DNA from 4 places in the Rhizobium sp. SVR5-2C genome. Region 1 is predicted to be linked to each of the others. Evidence: predicted binding sites of a transcription regulator. Region 1 holds the regulator's gene; each other region holds the start of a gene.
The links. Region 1 encodes PhoB, which activates phosphate uptake and scavenging genes when phosphate is short. Its sites were predicted from a motif close to TGTCATNNANCTGTCAT; they were not measured.
Positions count from the first base shown of each region.

Region 1 (5,169 bases):
TGACCCTGAGATCGGATGCGGTTACCGCCGAGAGATCGAGAAAGTGTTTGGGGGAAGCCATTTCGTTCTTACCTGTCTGCTCCGCAAGGAGCGTCCGTCCATTCAAGCCGTCTTCTTGGTCTTCTGCGCGCGAATGCTTTCTGCAGCACGCTCGAGGCGAGAAAGCCCTTCGCGAGCCTCCTCCGCCGTGACGACGAGTGGCGGAAGCAGGCGGATAACGTTGTCGCCCGCCGGAACCCCAAGCAGACGAGCGGCGCGAATAGCCTGCAGCAGTTCGGATGATGGAACCGCTGCCTTGACCCCAAGCAACAGGCCCTCGCCGCGCACATCCTCAATCACGTCCGGATAGCGATCCTTGAGCGAGGCAAGGCCCTGGCGGAAGACGAGCGCCACCTCACGCACGTGCTCAAGGAAGCCCTCGGCAAGAATGACGTCGAGCACTGCGCTGCCGACCGCCATCGCAAGCGGATTGCCGCCGTAGGTGGAGCCGTGGGTGCCGACCTTCATGCCGGAGGCTGCCTCCGCCGTCGCAAGGCAGGCGCCAAGCGGGAAGCCGCCGCCGATACCCTTTGCGACCGCCATGATGTCCGGTGTGACGCCGGACCATTCGTAGGCAAACAGCTTGCCCGTACGGCCGACACCGGTCTGAACCTCGTCCAGGATCAGCAGCAGGCCCTTCTCGTCGCAAATCTGGCGCAGCGCCCTCATGAACTCGTTGGTCGCCGGGCGGATGCCGCCTTCGCCCTGTACCGGCTCGATGAGGATGCCGGCGGTCGCGTCCGTGATGGCGGCTCGGACTGCCTCGATATCGCCAAAGGGAACCTGGTCGAAGCCCGGCGACTTCGGGCCAAAACCCTCCAGATACTTCTCCTGGCCGCCAGCAGCGATCGTCGCCAGCGTGCGGCCATGGAAGGCACCTTCAAAGGTAATGATATGGAAGCGCTCGGGATGGCCCTTGGAATACTGATATCGGCGCGCCGTTTTGATCGCGCATTCGAGCGCCTCTGCCCCTGAATTGGTGAAGAACACCTTATCGGCGAAAGTGACGTCCGTCAGCCGCTTTGCAAGCGCTTCCTGCCCGGGAATTTCATAGATGTTCGATAGGTGCCAGACCTTGTCGGCCTGCGCCTTCAAAGCCTGGACGACGTGCGGATTGCTGTGGCCGACCGACGTCACGGCAACGCCTGCCCCAAAGTCCAGATAACGTTCGCCGCTTTCGGTTATCAGCCAGACGCCCTCACCTCGCTCGAACCGCAGAGGGGCACGAGAATAGGTGTCATATAGCGGCGCGGCTTCAGCCATGGCGCGGTCTCCTGTCGAGGTTGGGGCAACCGGACTCCGGCTAAAAACCGGGTCCAAAAAATTAAAAATGCCGCCTTTCGGCGGCGAGTGACACTATTTACTTTTCGCACTGCAATGTCAACAAACTGCGAGTTTACCGCGTGCTGCAACATAAAGCCAAAGGAACTTATTTTATTAACAGCTAATGTTGCAGAAATGACTCGCACGGCCAGCAAGTTGGGGAAAACTTGAAATTCGATTCATCCGGATTCCCGCGACTCTTGTCACGGAGTCAGCCTCACACTAGGTTAAAACTCAATTACTAGACTGCATGCGGCGGAACTAGTCACCAAAATTAGTCAAGCGTTTCCTGCTTCGGACACATCCGAGGCAATGGTGAGGGATTCTGCCTTCACAACGCTAATCGGAGACAGGGCATGAACTGGACAGACGAGCGTGTCGAAAAACTCAAGAAGCTTTGGTCCGAAGGGCTGAGCGCGAGCCAGATCGCCGCACAGCTCGGCGGCGTGAGCAGAAACGCAGTCATCGGCAAGGTCCACAGGCTTAGCCTTCCCGGCCGCGCCAAAGCCGGCGGCACTGCGACGACGGTGCGCGCGCCGAAGCGCAATACCTCGGCTCCCCGCGCGCCGAACTATGCCTCGCGGATTGCAACCCGCACGGTCACGCGCCAGTTGGGCGCGACGATGCTCAAGGAAGAGATCGAAGTCGACCTGATGGCGGAAATGGAATATCGTCCGGCCGCGAACGTGGTCGTACCGATTTCCCGCCGTCTTGGCCTGACCGAGCTTACTGAACGCACCTGCAAGTGGCCGGTCGGCGATCCGCTGAAGGATGATTTCCATTTCTGCGGCTGCGAAAGCAACGACTCTTCTCCCTATTGCAGCTACCATCAACGCCTGGCTTATCAGCCGGTCAACGAGCGCCGCCGGGCAGCCGCCCGCGCAAACTAAGCCGGATAAGAGACAAAAAATAACGGGCCTCGCGGCCCGTTTTTTATTTCCTCATGGGAGCGGCAATCAGGCTTCCATCGAATATCCAGCGCCGCGGACCGTGCGGATGACATCCTGCATGTTGGAGAAGTTCAGCGCCTTGCGCAGGCGACCGACATGGACATCGACCGTGCGCTCGTCGACGTAGATGTCGTGGCCCCAGACGCCGTCCAGAAGCTGGGAGCGCGAGAAAACGCGGCCGGGCGACGACATCAGGAACTCCAACAGGCGGAATTCGGTCGGGCCGAGCCGGACTTCGCGGCTCTTGCGATGAACACGATGGGTCTCGCGGTCGAGCTCTATGTCACCGCATTTCAGGACCGTGGAGAGGACCTCGGGCTTGGCGCGGCGCAGCATCGCCTTGACGCGGGCAACGAGTTCAGGTGTCGAGAACGGCTTGACGACATAGTCGTCAGCTCCGGTCGAAAGACCGCGCACGCGCTCGCTCTCCTCGCCGCGGGCTGTCAGCATGATGATCGGCAGACGCTCGGTCTCCGGCCGCATCCGAAGGCGGCGGCAGAGCTCTATGCCGGACACGCCCGGCAGCATCCAATCCAGGATCAGAATGTCCGGCGTCCGTTCCTGAAGGCGTATCTCGGCCTCGTCACCACGCAGGATGGTATCAACTTCAAAACCTTCGGCTTCAAGATTATAGCGAAGGAGCACGCTGAGTGCCTCTTCGTCTTCAACGACTGCAACTCTCGGGATCATTCGATTACTGTCTCCTGGGGGCCGGATTCGGAGGTTATTCCGTTACCGCGCCGACGGTGTTGGCGGTATCGTCCTTCGGACGCTCGCCTTCCGGCTGGGCACCGGTCGCCATGTAATAAATGGTTTCGGCAATATTGGTGGCGTGGTCACCGATGCGTTCGATATTCTTCGCGCAGAAGAGAAGATGCGTGCAACTGGTGATGTTGCGCGGATCCTCCATCATGTATGTCAAAAGCTCGCGAAACAGCGAAGTGTACATCGCATCGATTTCTTCATCGCGCTCGCGGATCGACTTGGCCTTGTCGGCCGCTCGGCTCGTGTAGACGTCGAGCACTTCCTTGAGCTGGACGAGCGCCAGTTCGGAAAGGTGCTCCAGGCCGCGCGCGAGCTTTCGCGGAACGCCGGCGCTCTGAACGGCGATGACACGCTTGGCAGTGTTCTTGCCGAGATCGCCGACGCGCTCGAGATCAGCCGCGATGCGAATCGAGCCCATGATTTCGCGAAGGTCGGAAGCCATCGGCTGCCGGCGTGCAATCGTGACCACCGCCTTTTCGCCGATCTCGCGCTCGGCATGGTCGAGGATCACGTCGTCCGAGATGACCTTCTGCGCCAAGGCGGTATCGCTATTCACCAGCGCTCGGACAGCGTCCGATACCATCTGTTCGGCAAGTCCGCCCATCTCCGAGATGCGGCGGGACAGGAATTTGAGATCGTCGTCGTACGCAGAAAAAATATGTGTCGATGCCATGGGGAACGTCCTTGATTGTCTCTACATTTCTGACGCCAAAGATCAGCCGAAGCGGCCCATGATGTAGTCCTGGGTGCGCTGATCGTCCGGATTGGTGAACATCTTGTCGGTATCATTCTCCTCGACGAGATTGCCGAGGTGAAACATAGCGGTTCGCTGCGAAACACGGGCAGCCTGCTGCATGGAGTGCGTCACGATGACGATCGTGAAATTCTCGCGCAGCTCATGGATCAGCTCTTCGACCTTCGCGGTGGCGATCGGATCGAGCGCCGAGCACGGCTCGTCCATCAGAATGACTTCGGGGCTGACGGCAACGGCGCGGGCAATGCAGAGGCGCTGCTGCTGGCCGCCGGACAGCCCGGTGCCGGTTTCGTGCAGGCGATCCTTGACTTCGTTCCAAAGGCCGGCGCGCTGCAGGCTGTGTTCAACGATCTGGTCCAGATCGGCCTTCGACTTCGCAAGACCATGGATGCGCGGACCGTAGGCGACGTTCTCATAGATCGACTTCGGGAAAGGGTTCGGCTTCTGGAAGACCATGCCGACGCGAGCACGAAGTTCGACGACGTCGATATCCGGATCGTAGATATCGTCGCCGTCGAGAGTGATTTTGCCGGTAACGCGGCAGTTGTCGATCGTATCATTCATACGGTTGAGACTGCGCAAGAAGGTGGACTTCCCGCAGCCGGACGGGCCGATGAGTGCGGTAACGGTGTTTTCGCGGATGTTCAGCTTCACGTCGAAAAGCGCACGCTTGTCGCCATAGTAAACCGAGACGTCCTGGCCGATCATCTTGTACGGGATCGTATTCATTCGTTTGTCCAGAGCCTTCTCAACTGCTGCTTCGGTTAACATGTTCATGAATATGTACTCCGTTTACCAGCGACGCTCAAAGCGACGGCGCAAGAGAATGGCTCCAAAGTTCATGACAATCAGGAACAGGAGCAAGACGATGATGGCACCAGAGGTGCGTTCGACGAAGGCGCGTTCTGCTTCGTTGGCCCACATATAGACCTGCACCGGCAGCGCCGTGGACGGATCGAGCGGGGTGGCCGGCGCACTTGCAACGAAGGCGACCATGCCGATCAGGAGAAGCGGCGCCGTTTCGCCAAGCGCGTGCGCCAGGCCGATGATCGTGCCGGTCAGGATGCCGGGCATCGCCAGCGGCAGGACGTGGTGGAACACCATCTGCATCTTCGAGGCGCCGAGGCCAAGAGCAGCCGCGCGGATCGACGGCGGCACGGCGCGCAGCGCGGCACGGGTGGCGATGATGATCGTCGGCAAGGTCATCAGCGACAGCACCAGGCCGCCAACCAGCGAAGCCGAACGCGGCAGGCCGGCGAAATTGATGAAGACGGAGAGGCCGAGCAGCCCATAAACGATCGACGGCACGGCCGCGAGGTTATTGATGTTCACCTCGAT
Region 1 covers NZ_JBNDHT010000033.1:12,247-17,415, forward strand. The annotation lists gene argF (ornithine carbamoyltransferase) at 1-61, opposite strand, end outside; gene ACPYOI_RS12085 (acetylornithine transaminase) at 103-1,302, opposite strand; gene ACPYOI_RS12090 (GcrA family cell cycle regulator) at 1,719-2,252, shown strand; gene phoB (phosphate regulon transcriptional regulator PhoB) at 2,319-3,002, opposite strand; gene phoU (phosphate signaling complex protein PhoU) at 3,037-3,750, opposite strand; gene pstB (phosphate ABC transporter ATP-binding protein PstB) at 3,793-4,608, opposite strand; gene pstA (phosphate ABC transporter permease PstA) at 4,624-5,169, opposite strand, start outside.

Region 2 (5,169 bases), on a different contig from region 1:
TGGAAAGAACCGACTTGTCGAAATCCTGCCAGCTGGAGCGCGGCAGGTTGAAGAGCCGCTGCCGCTCGGCAAGCGTCTTTTCGATGTCCGGATCGGGATCGATGAAGATATCACGGTGGTCGAAGGCCGAGAGCAGCAGGATCTTCGGAGAGAGCAGCATGCCGTTGCCGAAGACGTCGCCGGACATATCGCCGACGCCGGCCACCGTAAACGGTGTGGTTTGAATGTCGATATCCATTTCGCGGAAATGGCGCTTCACGGCCTCCCAGGCGCCTCTGGCGGTGATGCCCATCTTCTTGTGGTCATAGCCCGCCGATCCACCTGATGCGAAGGCGTCGTCGAGCCAGAAGCCGGCTTCCTGCGCCAATGCATTGGCGGTGTCGGAGAAGGTGGCTGTTCCTTTGTCGGCGGCGACGACGAAATAGGGATCGTCACCATCGAGCCGCACCGTATCGGCAGGCGGCAGGACATCGGCGCCGGAAATGTTGTCGGTGATCGAAAGCAGCGTACGGATATAGGTCTTGTAGGCTTCCCGGCCTGCATTGAAGATTTCGTCGCGGCTGCCCCCGGCGGGCAGATTTTTCGGATAGAAACCGCCCTTGGCGCCAACCGGCACGATGACGGCGTTCTTGACCTGCTGCGCCTTCACGAGGCCGAGCACTTCCGTGCGATAGTCCTCTGCGCGATCCGACCAGCGCAAGCCGCCGCGAGCCACCTTGCCAAAACGAAGGTGCACGCCCTCGACCTCGACGCCATAGACGAAGATTTCCCGGAATGGCTTGGGATCGGGCAGGCCATCGATGAGTTTCGGATCGAGTTTGAAGGCAAGCATCGCCTTCGGCGAGCCGTCGGCATTGCGCTGGAAGTAATTGGTGCGCAGCGTCGCATCGACGACATTGATGCAGCGGCGCAGAATGCGGTCATCGTCGAGGCTCGGCACGTCGGCGAGCGCCGCTTCGATCGACTGATGCTGTTCGGCAAGCTTTTTCACACGCGCCTTCTCGCCCAGCTTCGGATCGAGCGAGTCGTAGAAAAGCCTGAAGATCGACGCGGCGATCCGGGGATATTTGTCGAGGGTCGTTGCGATGTAGTCTTGCGAATAGGCAATTCCCGCCTGGCGGAGATAGCGGGCATAAGCCCGCAGGACGTTCGCCTCGCGCGCGGAAAGCCCCGCTGAAAGGATCAGCCGGTTGAAACTGTCATTGTCGATCGCGCCGCTGAAGGCAGAGACGAAGGCTTCCTCCAGCCGAGCGCCATAATGGTTGAGGTCGATCTCGCCGCCGCTGCGGGGCTCGAGCTCCATATCGTGCAGCACAACGATGTTGGCTGACCCGTCGGCCGCCGGAACCTCGATGTCGAATGTCCTCTCGCTAAGCACATTGAACCCAAGATTTTCAAGCAGCGGCACGCGGCGCGAGAGCGGAAGCTGCTCGACGGGATGGAAAATCTTGAGCGAGAAGATTCTGCCGCGCTCCAGGTCGTTGCGGTAGTAGAACTCAATGCGGATCGGCGCGCCGGAAGCGGAGGCAGTAATATCCGGCAGATCGGCAACCGTTTCTTCCGGCGTGAAGGAATCCTGGAAAGCGTTGCTGACGCCGATCCTTGGCGCCTTCGGTCCGGCCAGCGCCTCAAAGCGATCGTCCCAGCGGGCGGTGATGGCGCGGATTGCCTCTTCGAGCCTTGCTTGCGGGACGCGCGGTGTTTTTCCGCCGGACCGGCCGATGATGAAGTGCACCCTGGCAACGCGGCCTTCCGGAAAGGCCGGATAGTAGGCAGAGACCCGACCGTCATATACCGTCTTCAGGTAGTTGCCGATCTTTTCCCGAACGATGGAATCGTATTCTTCGCGGGGCACATAGACGATGACTGAAACAAACCGGTCGAAATGGTCAATGCGCGGCAGAACTCGGACGCGCGGCCGGTCTGCAAGTTCGTTGATTTGCTCGGCGAATTTCGCAAGCAATGTCGTATCGATCTGGAAAAGATCGTCACGTGGATAAGATTCCAACGTGTTGTCGAGCATCCGGCCGGAATGGCTCATCGGATCAAAGCCGAAATGGTCTTTCACCTTGGCGATCTTGGATCGGATGAGCGGAATTTCCGATGCGAATGCGGTGTAGGCCGTGGAGGTGAATAGGCCGACGATGCGCAGTTCACCCGTGACGTTTCCGTCCTTGTCGAAGCGCTTGACGCCGACATAGTCCATATAAGCGCGGCGGTGGACGACGGATTTCACGTTCGCCTTTGTGACGATCAAAAAGTCCGGGCCGTCGAGAAAGGCCAGGATCTCCGGTGTTGTCGTTACGGCGTCCTTGCCGGTACGCAGGACCAAAACGTCCGGATTGGAAAGGATTCCGAGCCCTGTGCCCTTGCCCCGCTCGACCTTCGCCTCGCTGCCCTTGCCGGAATAGACATACTCGCGCATGCCGAGGAAGGTAAAGTTTTCGTCGCGTAGCCAAGTCAGGAAAGCCAGTGCCTCGTCGCGATCGGCCTTCTTGCGGCTGGCATTGTAGCTGCTGAGTTCGGCAATGACCGTGTCGAGCTTGGAAAGCATAGGCTTCCAGTCGGAAACGGCCTGATGAACCTGCTCCAGCACACCGAGTACGCGCTGCCGGAGATCGGCGGATTGCTCGGCAGTCAGGGGCGAGATGTGAAGCTGAATATGGCTGACACGTTGTTCAGGATCGCTTGGTTCCTCGGCGGAATAAAGCACCGGCGCCTTGCCAGGCTCGATCACCAGGATCGGATGCACGGCCATATAGAGATCGCGGTAAGTGCTCGTAACCTCACCCATGACCGATTCGTAAAGGAACGGCATGTTGCGATCGGTGATCGTCAGGACCGAGACGGCCACGCCGGCGGGCTCAACATCGGGGAGCGTGTCAATACTGACGCGAGGCGCCTTGCCATCCCAGGCCGAAAGCTCCTTTGCGGAATGAATGGCGGAAAGCGCCAGCATCTCAGGCGTATAGCAATCGAGGTCATCTCCGCTTGCCCGGCCGAAAAGAATCTCCGGATCGAGATGCTGCTCGCCCGTCGCCGCAGCGATCTTCCGCGCGCTTTCGATCGGCTTTTCCCGTCGAGGATTGTTTCTGACAGCCATTTTGAGAGTTCCCCAGTTTGCGTGATTTCCTGCAAGTTAGCAGAAGATTTGTCGAAAAAATCTCTAAAAGAGGCCTCGCGACAGCAGCTTTCGTGCGTTTTTGACCCGCTTTGGATAAAATTCTGGAAGATTCTCCAAATTCCGGATCAGTCGATTCCGAAGCCTGCCAATTCGGCGAGAATTTCATGCATCGATGAAGAATGGTTGACAGCCGCGCGGCAAAAGGATCATCAACAGCGCGTCGAATTCAGGGTCTAAAATCAATCATGTCGGATATCAGCCAAGCAGGAACGGTGATCGTCATCTCCAGCCATGTCGTTCGCGGTTCAGTCGGCAATCGTGCGGCCGTCTTTGCCCTCGAAACGCTCGGCCATCAGGTTTGGGCCCTGCCGACGATCGTTCTGCCCTGGCATCCCGGCCACGGACGCTCGACACGGCTCACTTTTGCGGAGGCTGATTTCGATGCAGCCATCGACGATCTCATTCGTGCGCCATGGATCGGAGAGGTAAAAGCAGTGCTGTCGGGCTATTTCGGCAATGCTGCGCAGGCTCGTTCCGTTGCCCGTCTCGTCAGCGCCTTGCGCGCAACAAATCCGGACCTGTTCTATGTCTGCGATCCGGTCATGGGCGATCTCGGCGGTCTCTATGTGCCGGAAGCGACGGCGGCAGCGATCCGCGACCACCTCATTCCGCTTGCTTCGCTGGCGACACCCAACCGTTATGAACTTGCCTGGATGGCAGGTGCGCCACTGGAGGACAACACGGCGGTCATGGAGGCGGCCCTCTCGCTCGGTCCCTCACGCATGCTTGTCACCTCCGCTGTCCCGATGATGGCGGGAGGGACGGGAAATCTCTATCTCTCCGGCCGCCACGCGCTGCTTGCCGAACATCGCGTCATCGACAATCCGCCGAATGGGTTGGGCGATCTTCTGGCGGCGGTCTTTCTCTCGCGGCTTCTTTCCGGAATGGATGACGAAAAAGCGCTGCAGCTTGCGACGGCCAGTGTTTACGAAGTGCTGGCGCGCGCGGTCAAACGCGGCAGCGACGAGCTCACGCTGGCAAGCGATTCTTCAAGCCTTTCGACGCCGATGGCCATGGTGCAGATGCGCCACCTCATGCATCCCGCGCAGCGGCGGAGGAATTAGCCGCAGGCGGTAGCTGCGCATTTCGCGCCTGCGGTAGTTGATCTTCCGGCGTTCGCGCGCTAATCGGAAGTCATGCAGCGTTTTCCAACCCCTCTTCTGGACGGTTACCGCAACTTCATGAACGGGCGGTATGCCGACGCTCGCGACCGCTACAGGACGCTGGCTGAAAACGGCCAGAACCCGACCACCCTGGTCATTGCCTGTTGCGATTCCCGCGCCGCGCCGGAGCTCATCTTCGATGCCGGCCCAGGCGAGCTTTTCGTCATCCGCAACGTTGCCAATCTCGTTCCGCCCTATGAGCCGGACGGTCATTTCCATGCTACCTCGGCGGCGCTGGAATTTGCCGTCCAGGCGCTGAAGGTGACGGATATCGTGGTGATGGGTCATGGCCGTTGCGGCGGCATTCGCGCAGCGCTCGACCCGAACGCCGAACCTCTTTCTCCCGGCGATTTCATCGGCCGCTGGATGTCCCTGGTGAAGGACGCCGCCGAGCAGATCGGCAGCAACGACATCATGACCCAGACCGAGCGCCAGACGGCTCTCGAACGCGTTTCGATCCGCAACTCCATCACTAATCTGCGTACCTTCCCGGAGGTCAAGGCGCTCGAGAAAGAAGGCAAGATCGCCCTTCACGGCGCCTGGTTCGACATCTCAACCGGGGAATTGTGGGTCATGGACGCGGAGACACGCGACTTCATTCGCCCGGAAGTATAGCGCCTCCGGGCAGAAGCTTACTGGCCGTCGATCTGCTGGCCGATATAGGCGATTGCCTGCTGATACACCGTCGCGGCGTTCCAGCCCGCGATCGCCCCAAAATTCGGCTGACCGGGCTGATAACCGGCGCCGGCCTGCCAGCCGTGGCCTCTGAGAAAGTTCGCGGTCGAAGCCAAGGCGTCAGCGCGTGAGCCGACCATGTCGACA
Region 2 covers NZ_JBNDHT010000017.1:4,262-9,430, forward strand. The annotation lists gene ACPYOI_RS07205 (NAD-glutamate dehydrogenase) at 1-3,103, opposite strand, end outside; gene pdxY (pyridoxal kinase PdxY) at 3,370-4,248, shown strand; gene ACPYOI_RS07215 (carbonic anhydrase) at 4,321-4,962, shown strand; gene ACPYOI_RS07220 (lytic murein transglycosylase) at 4,980-5,169, opposite strand, start outside.
Region 2: a site for PhoB is predicted at 3,297-3,313, ahead of ACPYOI_RS07205 (NAD-glutamate dehydrogenase). Genes of this name have one in related genera too.

Region 3 (5,169 bases), on a different contig from region 1:
TTCTTCACGGTCTGCCAGTCGATATCGCCCTGCCACTTGGAGATGTCGATGCCGTGGATTTCGTTCCGGTTCGGGTGGTTGGCCCCGAAATCCTGCGGGTCGGAATCCTTGAAACGGGTCTGCGGCTTTACGGATGCTGTATCGAGATAATCATATCCCGCTGACGTACAACCGGCGAGCATCAACGCCAAAGGCAGGACGCATAACAAAAGCCGGCGCATGGATGTCCCGTCGTGAGCCGAGTGATCTGCTTGCCCCACAGTCTGACCTTCGAATGACGAGTTTCAGTAGAGGAATCCCCCTCATTCCAGCATATCAACGTAAAAAATCGGTTAGTTTCAAGCTAATTATGAACGCTCGGAGACAATAGACGCCCGCCAGGCGTAGCCCCGGCCGATCTGCTCGAACGACAATCTCGCCTTATTTTCATGAGCTTGCGCTTCCAGAACTTCGCGCAAATCGGCTCGTGGCGTGACATGAAATTTTCCAAGCCATGCCTTCAGCATCGTCCGGAACCAGCGCGGCAAATCCTCCTGCTGGCCGAAATCGACGATGTGCAACTGTCCTCCCGGGTTCAATGCGGCGATTGCGGCATCGACCGCGCGTTGCCAATCGGGAATCATCGAAAGCGCATAGGAAATCAGGATGCGGTCGAAACCGCCGAGCCCGAATTCTCGCGGCGTGAACGCCGTGGCATCGGATACCCGAAAGTCAGGAATCGTGGCTTTCGTGGCGAAGGTCTTGCGCGCCGAGATCAACATTTCCTGCGAAATGTCGAGGCCATAGAGCTTGGCGCGGGGAAAGTGACGATGTGCGAGCGCCAGATTGCGGCCGGTCCCGCAGCCGACTTCCAGCAGCGTACCGCCTTCCGGAACATCCAGATGACGGATCGTCCGGTCGCGGCCGAGCAGGTAGTATTTGCGGGTCAGATCATACACGTGGCGCTGGTAGCGATACATGCCATCCATCAGATTGGCATGTCTTTCTGCTTTGCTCTCCACGATGGTGCGGATCTCGGTCACGCCTTCTTCCCGTAGATGTGGAAGCCGCCATAGATCGCCGAGCGGTCGAGCACGGTCATATCGCGGGACTTCTCCTCGAAATATTCCCACTGGTCGCGGATCGCCGCAGAAAGGCGGCCTTCGATGACGCTCTTTTCGGCAGCCGTCCGGAAAATGACGCGGGCGCCGGGGCGGGCTGTGCGGCTGATCTCCGCCCACAGATCGTTCAACTGCTGATCGGTCATCCAGTCCTGCGCGTCGAGCAGGACATAGCGGTCGCGGGAGGCGGCCGGCTCGCCGGCGAGAAGCTCGGTGAAGCTTGCATGGTGGACATTGACGCGATCGACGTTGGCGCGGATCACTTCGTAGTGCTCCGGCTTCAGGTAAGTCGGAAGCGGGCCTTCGTCTGCAGCCGCGTAACGGCGGCCGAAGGCTTGCCAGGCGAAATAGTTCTCGCGCATCGGGAAATGGCAGGCGAGCTTTTCGAGGCGATGCTTCAGCACCGGCGCGATCGACTGATCGGCGGCGAGGCTCGCAAGTTCGTCATATTGCTGCGGCGGGATACCGAGCCCGAAAAGGGAGCTCTTACGTCCAGTGATCCAGCGCACGACGGGTTTTTCGAAGAGCGGCGCAACCTGCTCGTCGAAGAATTGCCGCTGTTCGCGGATCGAACCGGTTTTCGTCATTTGCCGGAGATCGACGCCGTGCAGGCGGGCGAGCAGATGGGCCGCGCCGATGAAGCGGCCGAGCAGGCCGGTTTCATAGATGTTGCGGTCGAAGACGGTGATGCGGCGGCGACCGAACTTGCGGCCGTTCCAATAAGAGCGCGTCGCTTCGTCGAGGCTAGGCGAGAGAAAGCGGTCGAACGCATGGCTGTTCGAGCGCTCGTTGGGCATGGCGAGGAAGCGGACGAGATCGGCATGGCTCGGAAGATGCCGGAAGGCGGCAAGCTTCAGGCGGTTCAGCGCGATGTGATGCGGGTTGAGATCGACCACGTCGATGGAGGCGGGTGCCTTGGAAAGATAGGCAAGCATGTTGCAGCCGCCCGAGCCGATCGTGACGATGCGATGGTGCGGCTGCAGTTCCATGGCCTGCATGTCGAGGTCCGGATCTTCCCAGATCTGCGGATAGACGAGGCCGGAAAAGAGCAGGCCGAAAAGCCGTTCCGAAAAGCCGTCCTTGGAAAATGCCTTGTGGCGGAGAAGAGCGTCCTTGAGTTTCCGGTTCTTGCGGAAGCCGGTATCCGGTGCAAATTCCGTCATATGAGTCTGTCACCCTTTTAGCGTTCAGGGCGTGTAGCGCGTCCCTGCTACAGTTTGATGACGCAGACTGTGGGTAGGCTTTCTACAGGAATTGACTGTCACGAAACGCCGTTTACGTCGTCATGCTCTTTTTTGTGAAAGCGTTTCCTGCTTCTCTCCGTTCGTGGAGGGAATGATATGCGACCTATTCGGCGTACCCTGAAGGCGCTCACTGCAACCATCGTCGCCATCGTGGCTGGTGGGGCGATCTGGCTTTATGTTCGGCCACCGGAGCTCCTGCGCGTCGGTGACGGCTATGCAGCAAAGATCGTCTGCTCGAACGTGTTCATGGCAGGACGGGATCCGCAGGCAGTCCTCAATAACGATGTGCAAGCGCCCGGCAATCCGCTGTTGCGCCTGATACGCGTTTCGGTCGATCGCGAGCAGGGGCGTGTGACGGCGCGCATCCTTGGTCTCTTTGCACCCAGCTATGCTCTCTATCGCGGGGTTTTCGGCTGCACGAGCGTGCCTGACGGCGATTTCGAGGCTGCCGCCAAAGCCACGCCCTTGGATCCAGTTCCGCCTGCCGAGGAGAACACCGCCCTGTGGCCGGAAGGCGAGGGCGTTGCCGCCGCCAATGATGGAGAACTGGCGTCTTTGTTGGCGAACGAGGCGCTCGCCGGTCCGCAGATGCGCGCGATCGTCGTCGTTCACAATGGCCGGATCGTCGCGGAACGCTATGGCGAAGGGTTCAGCGCAAAGACGCCGCTGCTCGGCTGGTCGATGACCAAGACCGTCAACGCGGCGCTCGTCGGTCGCGCGATGTACGAAGGAAAGGGCAATTTCGAAACGACCAGCCTGTTGCCGGAGTGGAAGGACGATGAGCGGTCACGCATCAAGCTCCGTGACCTGCTGGGGATGGAGAGCGGTCTTGCCTTCAATGAGAATTACGGCAGCGTCGCGGATGTAACGCGTATGCTCTATCTCGACCCCGACATGGTTACGCTTCCCGCCAATGCGCCATTGGAGGCGGAGCCGGAAGAGCGTTTCCGCTATTCGAGCGGCACATCGGTCCTGTTGTCGCGGATATGGATGGATTGGATCGGCGGCCAGCAGAAGGCGCTTGCCTATCCGACTGACGCGCTTTTCAGACCGCTCGGTATGTCGAGCGCGGTTCTCGAAGCTGATGCTCGGGGCACCTTTGTCGGCAGTTCGTATCTCTACGCGACGGCGCATGACTGGGCGCGTTTTGGACAGTTTCTGCTGCAGGACGGCGTCTGGAACGGCCAGCGGCTGTTGCCGGAAGGATTCGTCGGCTTCATGCGCACGCCGACCCGGTCGTCGGGCGGCACATATACTCAGGGCCAGGCATGGCTCGCTGCCCCGGGCGGCGATACGAGCACCGAGGCCGGGCTGCCGGAAGATACATTCTGGCTGGAAGGGCACGACGGGCAGAGCATGGCAATCGTGCCTTCCGCCAATCTCGTGTTTGTCCGGATGGGGCTGACGCCAAGCTCGCTAGGCTACAAGCCGCAGGTGCTGCTGAAACAGGTGCTGGCCGCGCTGCCGGCCAGTTGACTAGGCATTACAGGCGGGGTGGTTTTTAGTAGGTGCCCTGGGCGATGTCCGTCATGCCCTTGCGTTTTGCATCGTAGTAGTAGCCGCGGGCATAGAGCTTGACGGCGTCTTCTTCATTGCTGTTCGAAACGAGCCATGCGCCGCGCAGATATTTCGCGGCATATTTGATGTTGGTTTCGGCATCGAGCAGGCCGTTGGGCTGGCCGTCATAGCCCATCGATTTCGCCGTGTTGTACTTGATCTGCATCAGGCCGAAATAACCGCGCTTGTTGTAGGCGTTGGGATTGTAACGGCTTTCCCGATGCACGACGCGATGGATCAGCGATTCAGGGACTTCGTAGAGCTTCGAGTACTTGCTGATCAGCTTGCTGATAAAGCTTTTTTCAACGGTGGGAGCGGTGTCGACGTCGCTGTCGCTGAACATCGGCGGCGCGGCCGGCGGATCCATCGGGGCGGACTCGTCGAACGTGAAGTCCGACATCGAGCGCTGCGTCGCGCCAATGGAAGCAATGGCGGCCAGAGCGCCACTCTGCGGCGTCGTCGCCGCGAAGGCAAGCTGGGTCGATGGCGAGGGCGGAGTGCCCGGGCGCGGCGTGGGCACGACCGACTGGATCGCCGTCATTTCCGGCGTCAGCGGGATCTGGGTTGCCGCGGCCGCCATCTGTTGCATGGCGGGATCGGCAAGAGCTTCCGTCCCAGGCATAGTCATCGCGTCGGCGGTGAGGGCCGGTGTTGCCTGCGGGCTGGCCGCGGCGAATGCGTCTGCGGGCTGGCTGGTGCCGTCAGCGGCCGGTACCGCTGCCATCATCATTGCATCTTCGCCGGGCTTGGGGGTCGGAACAACGGTCTGCACGGCGGTCAATTCCGCCAGGGACGTGTATTCGACGGTCGAGCATCCCGCAACGCCGCCCAGCATCGTCAAGACAAGGCCGCCTATCAGGACGGATAACCCCTTCGCTACCATTCTGTCACTTTCGCGATTCGCGCCGCCCTGGCAGCGATTAAGTTACTGAAAACCTAAGCCCTGATTTTTCCATTAACTTATTCGTGGTTGTGTCGCAACCCACCCAGCCTCAGGCGGCGATGCGGCGATAGCCCGCGGTCACGGCGCCGGCGGCGATGAGCAGCGTTCCACCGGTACGGTTGACCGTGCGCTGCACGCTTGCCTTGCGGATCAGGCCGCGCGCGGCATTCGCAAGAAGCGCATAGCAGGAAGCATTGATCGTCGCGAGAATGAGGAAGGTCAGCTCCATGACGAGCATCTGTTCGAAGAAGGGATTCGCAGGATTGAGGAACTGCGGAACGAAGGCGACGAAGAAAACGATGCTCTTCGGATTGAGCGCCGTCAC
Region 3 covers NZ_JBNDHT010000004.1:12,303-17,471, forward strand. The annotation lists gene ACPYOI_RS01935 (glycoside hydrolase family 25 protein) at 1-221, opposite strand, end outside; gene ACPYOI_RS01940 (class I SAM-dependent methyltransferase) at 348-968, opposite strand; gene ACPYOI_RS01945 (BtaA family protein) at 1,019-2,263, opposite strand; gene ACPYOI_RS01950 (serine hydrolase domain-containing protein) at 2,441-3,820, shown strand; gene ACPYOI_RS01955 (transglycosylase SLT domain-containing protein) at 3,846-4,784, opposite strand; gene ACPYOI_RS01960 (LysE family translocator) at 4,894-5,169, opposite strand, start outside.
Region 3: a site for PhoB is predicted at 2,310-2,326, ahead of ACPYOI_RS01945 (BtaA family protein). Genes of this name have one in related genera too.

Region 4 (5,169 bases), on a different contig from region 1:
GGCCGGACTGGACCGCCATCGAGCCGCCATCCGTCGATGTCGCAAGCAGAACTTCCGAGCCGTCCGGTAGCTTGCGGACGATGTCGTAAAGAAGATGCGCCGGGACTGTCGTCGCGCCAGGCTGCTCGACATTGGCGGGCGTGGCTTCGGTCACTTCGAGGTCGAGGTCGGTCGCCTTCATGTCGAGGTTCTGACCATCGGCGCGCAGCAGGATATTGGACAGGATCGGGATCGTGTTGCGACGTTCGACCACGCGGTGAACGTGGTTCAGCGACTTCAACAGGTTTGACCGCTCAATTGTAATACGCATGGGATGCTACCGCTTTTCGACCGTTACTGTCCCGGCGTACAAAGGCGCGCCAGAAGATGCTTTTCGGCTCCGGACCGGAGGAGTGGATAGGCAAAATGGCAGAACTTTGCGGCCGAATGCAAGGGGTGCGAGGCCAAGCGGGGCTCCAATTGCGGTTTTCCGCGATGATGCTCACAGAATTCCCGACACTTGCCGCCGACAAAGCCCTCGCGCATAAAGATTAAAGAGCAAAAGGGGCCTTGAACTTGAATAATGAGGATACGCCAAGCGAGAGCGGTGGGCACCGCGGCTATCGCTTGCACAACGTCGCCATTCCGGCCCGCCCGCTGGAGCCGGCGCTTTATCTCGTCGCTACGCCGATCGGCAATCTCGGTGATATCACGTTGCGGGCGCTGGAAACGCTTGCGGGTGCCGATGTGCTTGCCTGCGAGGACACGCGCGTGACCCGCGTTCTTCTGGATCGGTACGGTATCCGCAACCGGCCGTTTGCCTATCATGAGTATAATGCCGATGAGGCAGGTCCGCGATTGTTGGCTGCGCTTGCGGCTGGCAAGTCCGTCGCGTTGGTCTCCGACGCCGGAACGCCGCTCGTTTCCGATCCCGGCTATCGCCTCGCGCAGGCGGCGATCGAAGCAGGCTATCGTGTTATTCCCGTTCCAGGGGCATCCGCACCGCTCGCCGCGCTCGTCGGCTCGGGTCTGCCGAACGATGCCTTCTTGTTTGCAGGGTTCCTCCCCGTCAAGGACAAGGCTCGGCGCGACCGGCTGGCGGAACTTGCCGCCACCCCGGCAACGCTGCTCTTCTTTGAATCGCCGCACCGCATCGGCGCGACGCTGGCTGCCGCTGCCGATGTGCTTGGGCCCACCCGCAACGCATCCGTCTGCCGTGAGTTGACGAAGACCTATGAGGAGTTCCGCCGAGGCACGCTCACGGAACTTGCCGCGCACTACGCCGAAAACGACAACGTGAAGGGCGAGATCGTGCTCGTGATCGGCCCCCCGGAAGAGAAGCAGGCGGACGAGGCGGACGTTGAGGCAATTCTCGCCAATCTTGCGACTTCCATGCCGACGGCCAAGGCGGCCGCTGAAGCTGCCCGGCTTACCGGCCTGCCACGCAAGGAACTTTACCAGCGTCTGCTCGATATGAAGGTCAGGGATGAGCGATAGGGATGTAACCCTTAGCCGGAGAAAGGCTGAACGCCGCGGCCATATCTCGGAATATATCGCGGCGGTCGTTTTGATGCTGAAGGGCTATCGCATCGTAGCGTTCCGCTACCGCACGAAGCTCGGCGAGATCGATATCATTGCCCGAAAGCGCGACCTCGCGGTCTTCGTCGAGGTGAAGGCCCGGTGCGACGAATTACGCGCCGTAGATGCGGTTTCGTACGCCGCCCAAAAACGCATCCGGAACGCCAGTGATCTGTGGCTCGCGCGCCAGCCGGATTACAGCCGCCTCTCTCAACGATATGATATTGTAGCGGTATTGCCCGGCCGTCTGCCGCGGCATTTTCCAGATGCATTCTGATCGGCTTGCATAGCTGTGCAAAATGCCGGATTTTGTGACGGTCCTGTCATGAAACTTTTAAGGAGGCGTCACAGTAGCCCTCTATTGCGTCTCTCACCAATAGTTGGTGAGAGGGTTTATCCATGTTCAAGAAGTTTGCGCTGGCCGCTGCTGCGGTCGTACTGTCTTCGTCGACGTCGTTCGCCGCGACTGAAGTCACCTGGTGGCATGCCATGGGCGGCGAGCTCGGCCAGAAGCTCGAGCAGATCGTCCAGAAGTTCAACGACAGCCAGACCGAATACCACGTCACGCCGGTCTTCAAGGGCACCTATCCGGAAACCCTGACGGCCGCGATCGCAGCGTTCCGCGCAGGTCAACAGCCGGCTATCGTTCAGGTCTTCGAAGTCGGCACCGGTACGATGATGGCTGCCAAGGGCGCCGTTTACCCGGTCTACAAGCTGATGGCTGATGAAGGCGAGCCGTGGGATCCGTCGAAGTTCATCGCGCCGGTCGTCGGCTACTACTCCGATCCGGAAGGCAACATTCTGTCCTTCCCGTTCAACTCCTCGACGCCGATCCTCTACTACAACAAGGACGTCTTCAAGAAGGCCGGCCTTGATCCGGAAGTCGCTCCGAAGACCTATGCCGAACTGGCTGACTTCTCGAAGAAGATCGTCGATTCCGGCGCTGCCAAGTGCGGCTTCACCATCACCTATGCTGCCACCTGGCTCGGTCTCGAAAACTTCTCGGCCATTCATGACCTGCCTTACGGCACGCTGCAGAACGGCTTCGGCGGCACCAAGGCTGAACTTAGTTTTAATGGCCCGAACCAGGCTCGTCTCTGGGACGACCTGAAGAAGTGGCAGGACGCCGGTTACTTCCAGTACGGCGGCCCGGGCGGCGGTCCCGACTCGGCTCCGAAGTTCTATTCGCAGGAATGTGCCATCTATATGGGCTCCTCGGGCTCGCGCGCAGGCGTCATCGCCAACGCCAAGAATTTCCAGGTCGGTTTCTCGACGCTCCCCTACTACGACGACGTGACCAAGGATCCGAAGAACTCGATCATCGGCGGCGCAACCCTCTGGGTATTGAACGGCCAGAAGCCGGAAGTCTACAAGGGTGCCGCCAAGTTCTTCACCTATCTCAGCCAGCCGGAAGTACAGGCTGATTGGCACCAGTTCTCCGGATACCTGCCGATCACCAACGCTGCCTACGATCTCGGCAAGTCGCAGGGTTACTACGAAAAGAACCCGGGCTCCGACGTCGGTATCAAGCAGATCACCCGCGGCACGCCGTCCGACAACTCGAAGGGCGTTCGCTTCGGCAACCTGACGCAGATCCGCGACATCATCGACCAGCAACTCGAAACCGTGCTTTCCGGCAAGCAGACCGGTCAGCAGGCGCTCGATGAAGCCGTCAAGGAAGGCAACGCCATCCTGCGCGAATTCGAAGCCGCAAACTCGAACTAAGCCTTCGAGGTTGAATCCAAGCCCTCCCCACGCCGGGGAGGGCCTTTCCATGTTGGGCGAGCCATGCAGACAAAGCGCACAATCTTCTTGAACCGCGTCCTGCCATATTTCCTTCTGGCGCCGCAGCTCGCGATTACACTTGTTTTCTTCATTTGGCCTGCGTTCCAGGCATTCCGCCAGTCGTTCCTGCGCGAAGACCCCTTCGGCATGAAGACGACCTTTGTTTGGTTTGCCAACTACACGAAGCTCTTCGGCAGCGCCGATTACATGAATGCGCTATGGGTGACGCTGATCTTTTCGGTGTCCGTTACCGTGCTTTCGATGGGGCTTTCGCTGCTCTTCGCCGTCTGCGTGAACCGCGTGCTGAAGACCGGAAGGCTCTATACCACGCTGCTCGTTTGGCCCTACGCCGTCGCACCCGCCGCGGCCGGCCTTCTCTGGTGGTTCATGTTCAACCCCAGCATCGGCATCCTGCCCTATATCCTTCGCCATCTCGGCTATGACTGGAACCACCGCCTGAACGGCAATGATGCGATGATCCTCATCGTCGTCGCCTCGGCCTGGAAGCAGATTTCCTACAATTTCCTCTTCTTCGTCGCCGGCCTGCAGTCCGTTCCGCAATCGGTGACGGAAGCTGCCGCCATCGATGGCGCCGGTCCGTTCAAGCGATTCTGGACGGTGGTTTTCCCGCTGCTTTCGCCGACAACCTTCTTTCTGGCGGTCGTCAACATCACCTATGCGCTGTTCGACACATTCCCTGTTGTGGACTCGACCACCTCCGGCGGCCCCTCGCAATCCACCAACACGCTGGTCTACAAGGTCTATGCCGATGGTTTCGTAGGCCTCAACCTCGGTCCTTCCGCCGCTCAATCGGTCGTGCTGATGCTTATCGTCGTCGCCCTGACCGTGATCCAGTTCCGCTGGGTCGAGAAAAAAGTACAGTATTGAGGCCCGCGCGATGATCGAGAACCGTCCCTTTCTGAACTTCCTCACGCATCTCGTGCTGATCGTCGGCGTGGTAACGGTGATCTTCCCCGTCTATCTCGCCTTCATCGCCGCGACCCACGGCTCGACGGATTTCATGACCGGCCTGGTGCCGCTCCTTCCCGGCGATCAGCTCGTTTCAAATTTCAGCCAGCTGCTCAGCAACGGCAACTCGGTGGCCGGTGCGCCACCCTTCGCGCTGATGCTGGCAAACAGCTTGCTGATGGCGGTGATGATTGCCGTCGGCAAGATCGCAATCTCGATCCTCTCCGCCTTCGCGATCGTCTATTTCCGCTTCCCGTTCCGCATGGCCGCGTTCTGGGTCATCTTCCTGACGCTCATGCTGCCGGTCGAAGTGCGTATCCTGCCGACCTACAAGGTGGTCGCCGACCTCGGCATGCTGAATTCCTATCCGGGTCTGATCATTCCGCTGATCGCATCGGCGACCGCAACCTTTCTGTTCCGCCAGTTCTTTCTGACGATCCCGGAGGAACTGATGGAGGCAGCGCGCGTCGATGGCTCCGGACCGATGAAGTTCTTCGTCGATATCCTGCTGCCGCTGTCGCGTACCAATATCGCCGCTCTCTTCATCATTCTCTTCATCTACGGCTGGAACCAGTATCTCTGGCCAATGCTGATCACCACCGACCCCGGCTATTACACCGCGGTGATGGGCATCAAGCGCCTGGCCGCAGTCCTCGACGGCAACACGCAGTGGAACCTCGTCATGGCGGGCGTTATCCTGGCTGCCCTGCCGCCGGTCCTCATCATCATCGTCATGCAGCGCCTTTTCGTCAAAGGCCTGGTCGAAACGGAGAAATGACAATGGCCTCTATCGATGTAGAAGGCGTCGGCAAGATCTATCACGGTGGGGTCAAGGCCGTCTCCGATGTCGGCATCAAT
Region 4 covers NZ_JBNDHT010000015.1:40,473-45,641, forward strand. The annotation lists gene dnaN (DNA polymerase III subunit beta) at 1-310, opposite strand, end outside; gene rsmI (16S rRNA (cytidine(1402)-2'-O)-methyltransferase) at 556-1,476, shown strand; gene ACPYOI_RS06740 (YraN family protein) at 1,466-1,834, shown strand; gene ugpB (sn-glycerol-3-phosphate ABC transporter substrate-binding protein UgpB) at 1,957-3,282, shown strand; gene ugpA (sn-glycerol-3-phosphate ABC transporter permease UgpA) at 3,346-4,230, shown strand; gene ugpE (sn-glycerol-3-phosphate ABC transporter permease UgpE) at 4,241-5,089, shown strand; gene ugpC (sn-glycerol-3-phosphate ABC transporter ATP-binding protein UgpC) at 5,092-5,169, shown strand, end outside.
Region 4: a site for PhoB is predicted at 1,879-1,895, ahead of ugpB (sn-glycerol-3-phosphate ABC transporter substrate-binding protein UgpB). Genes of this name have one in related genera too.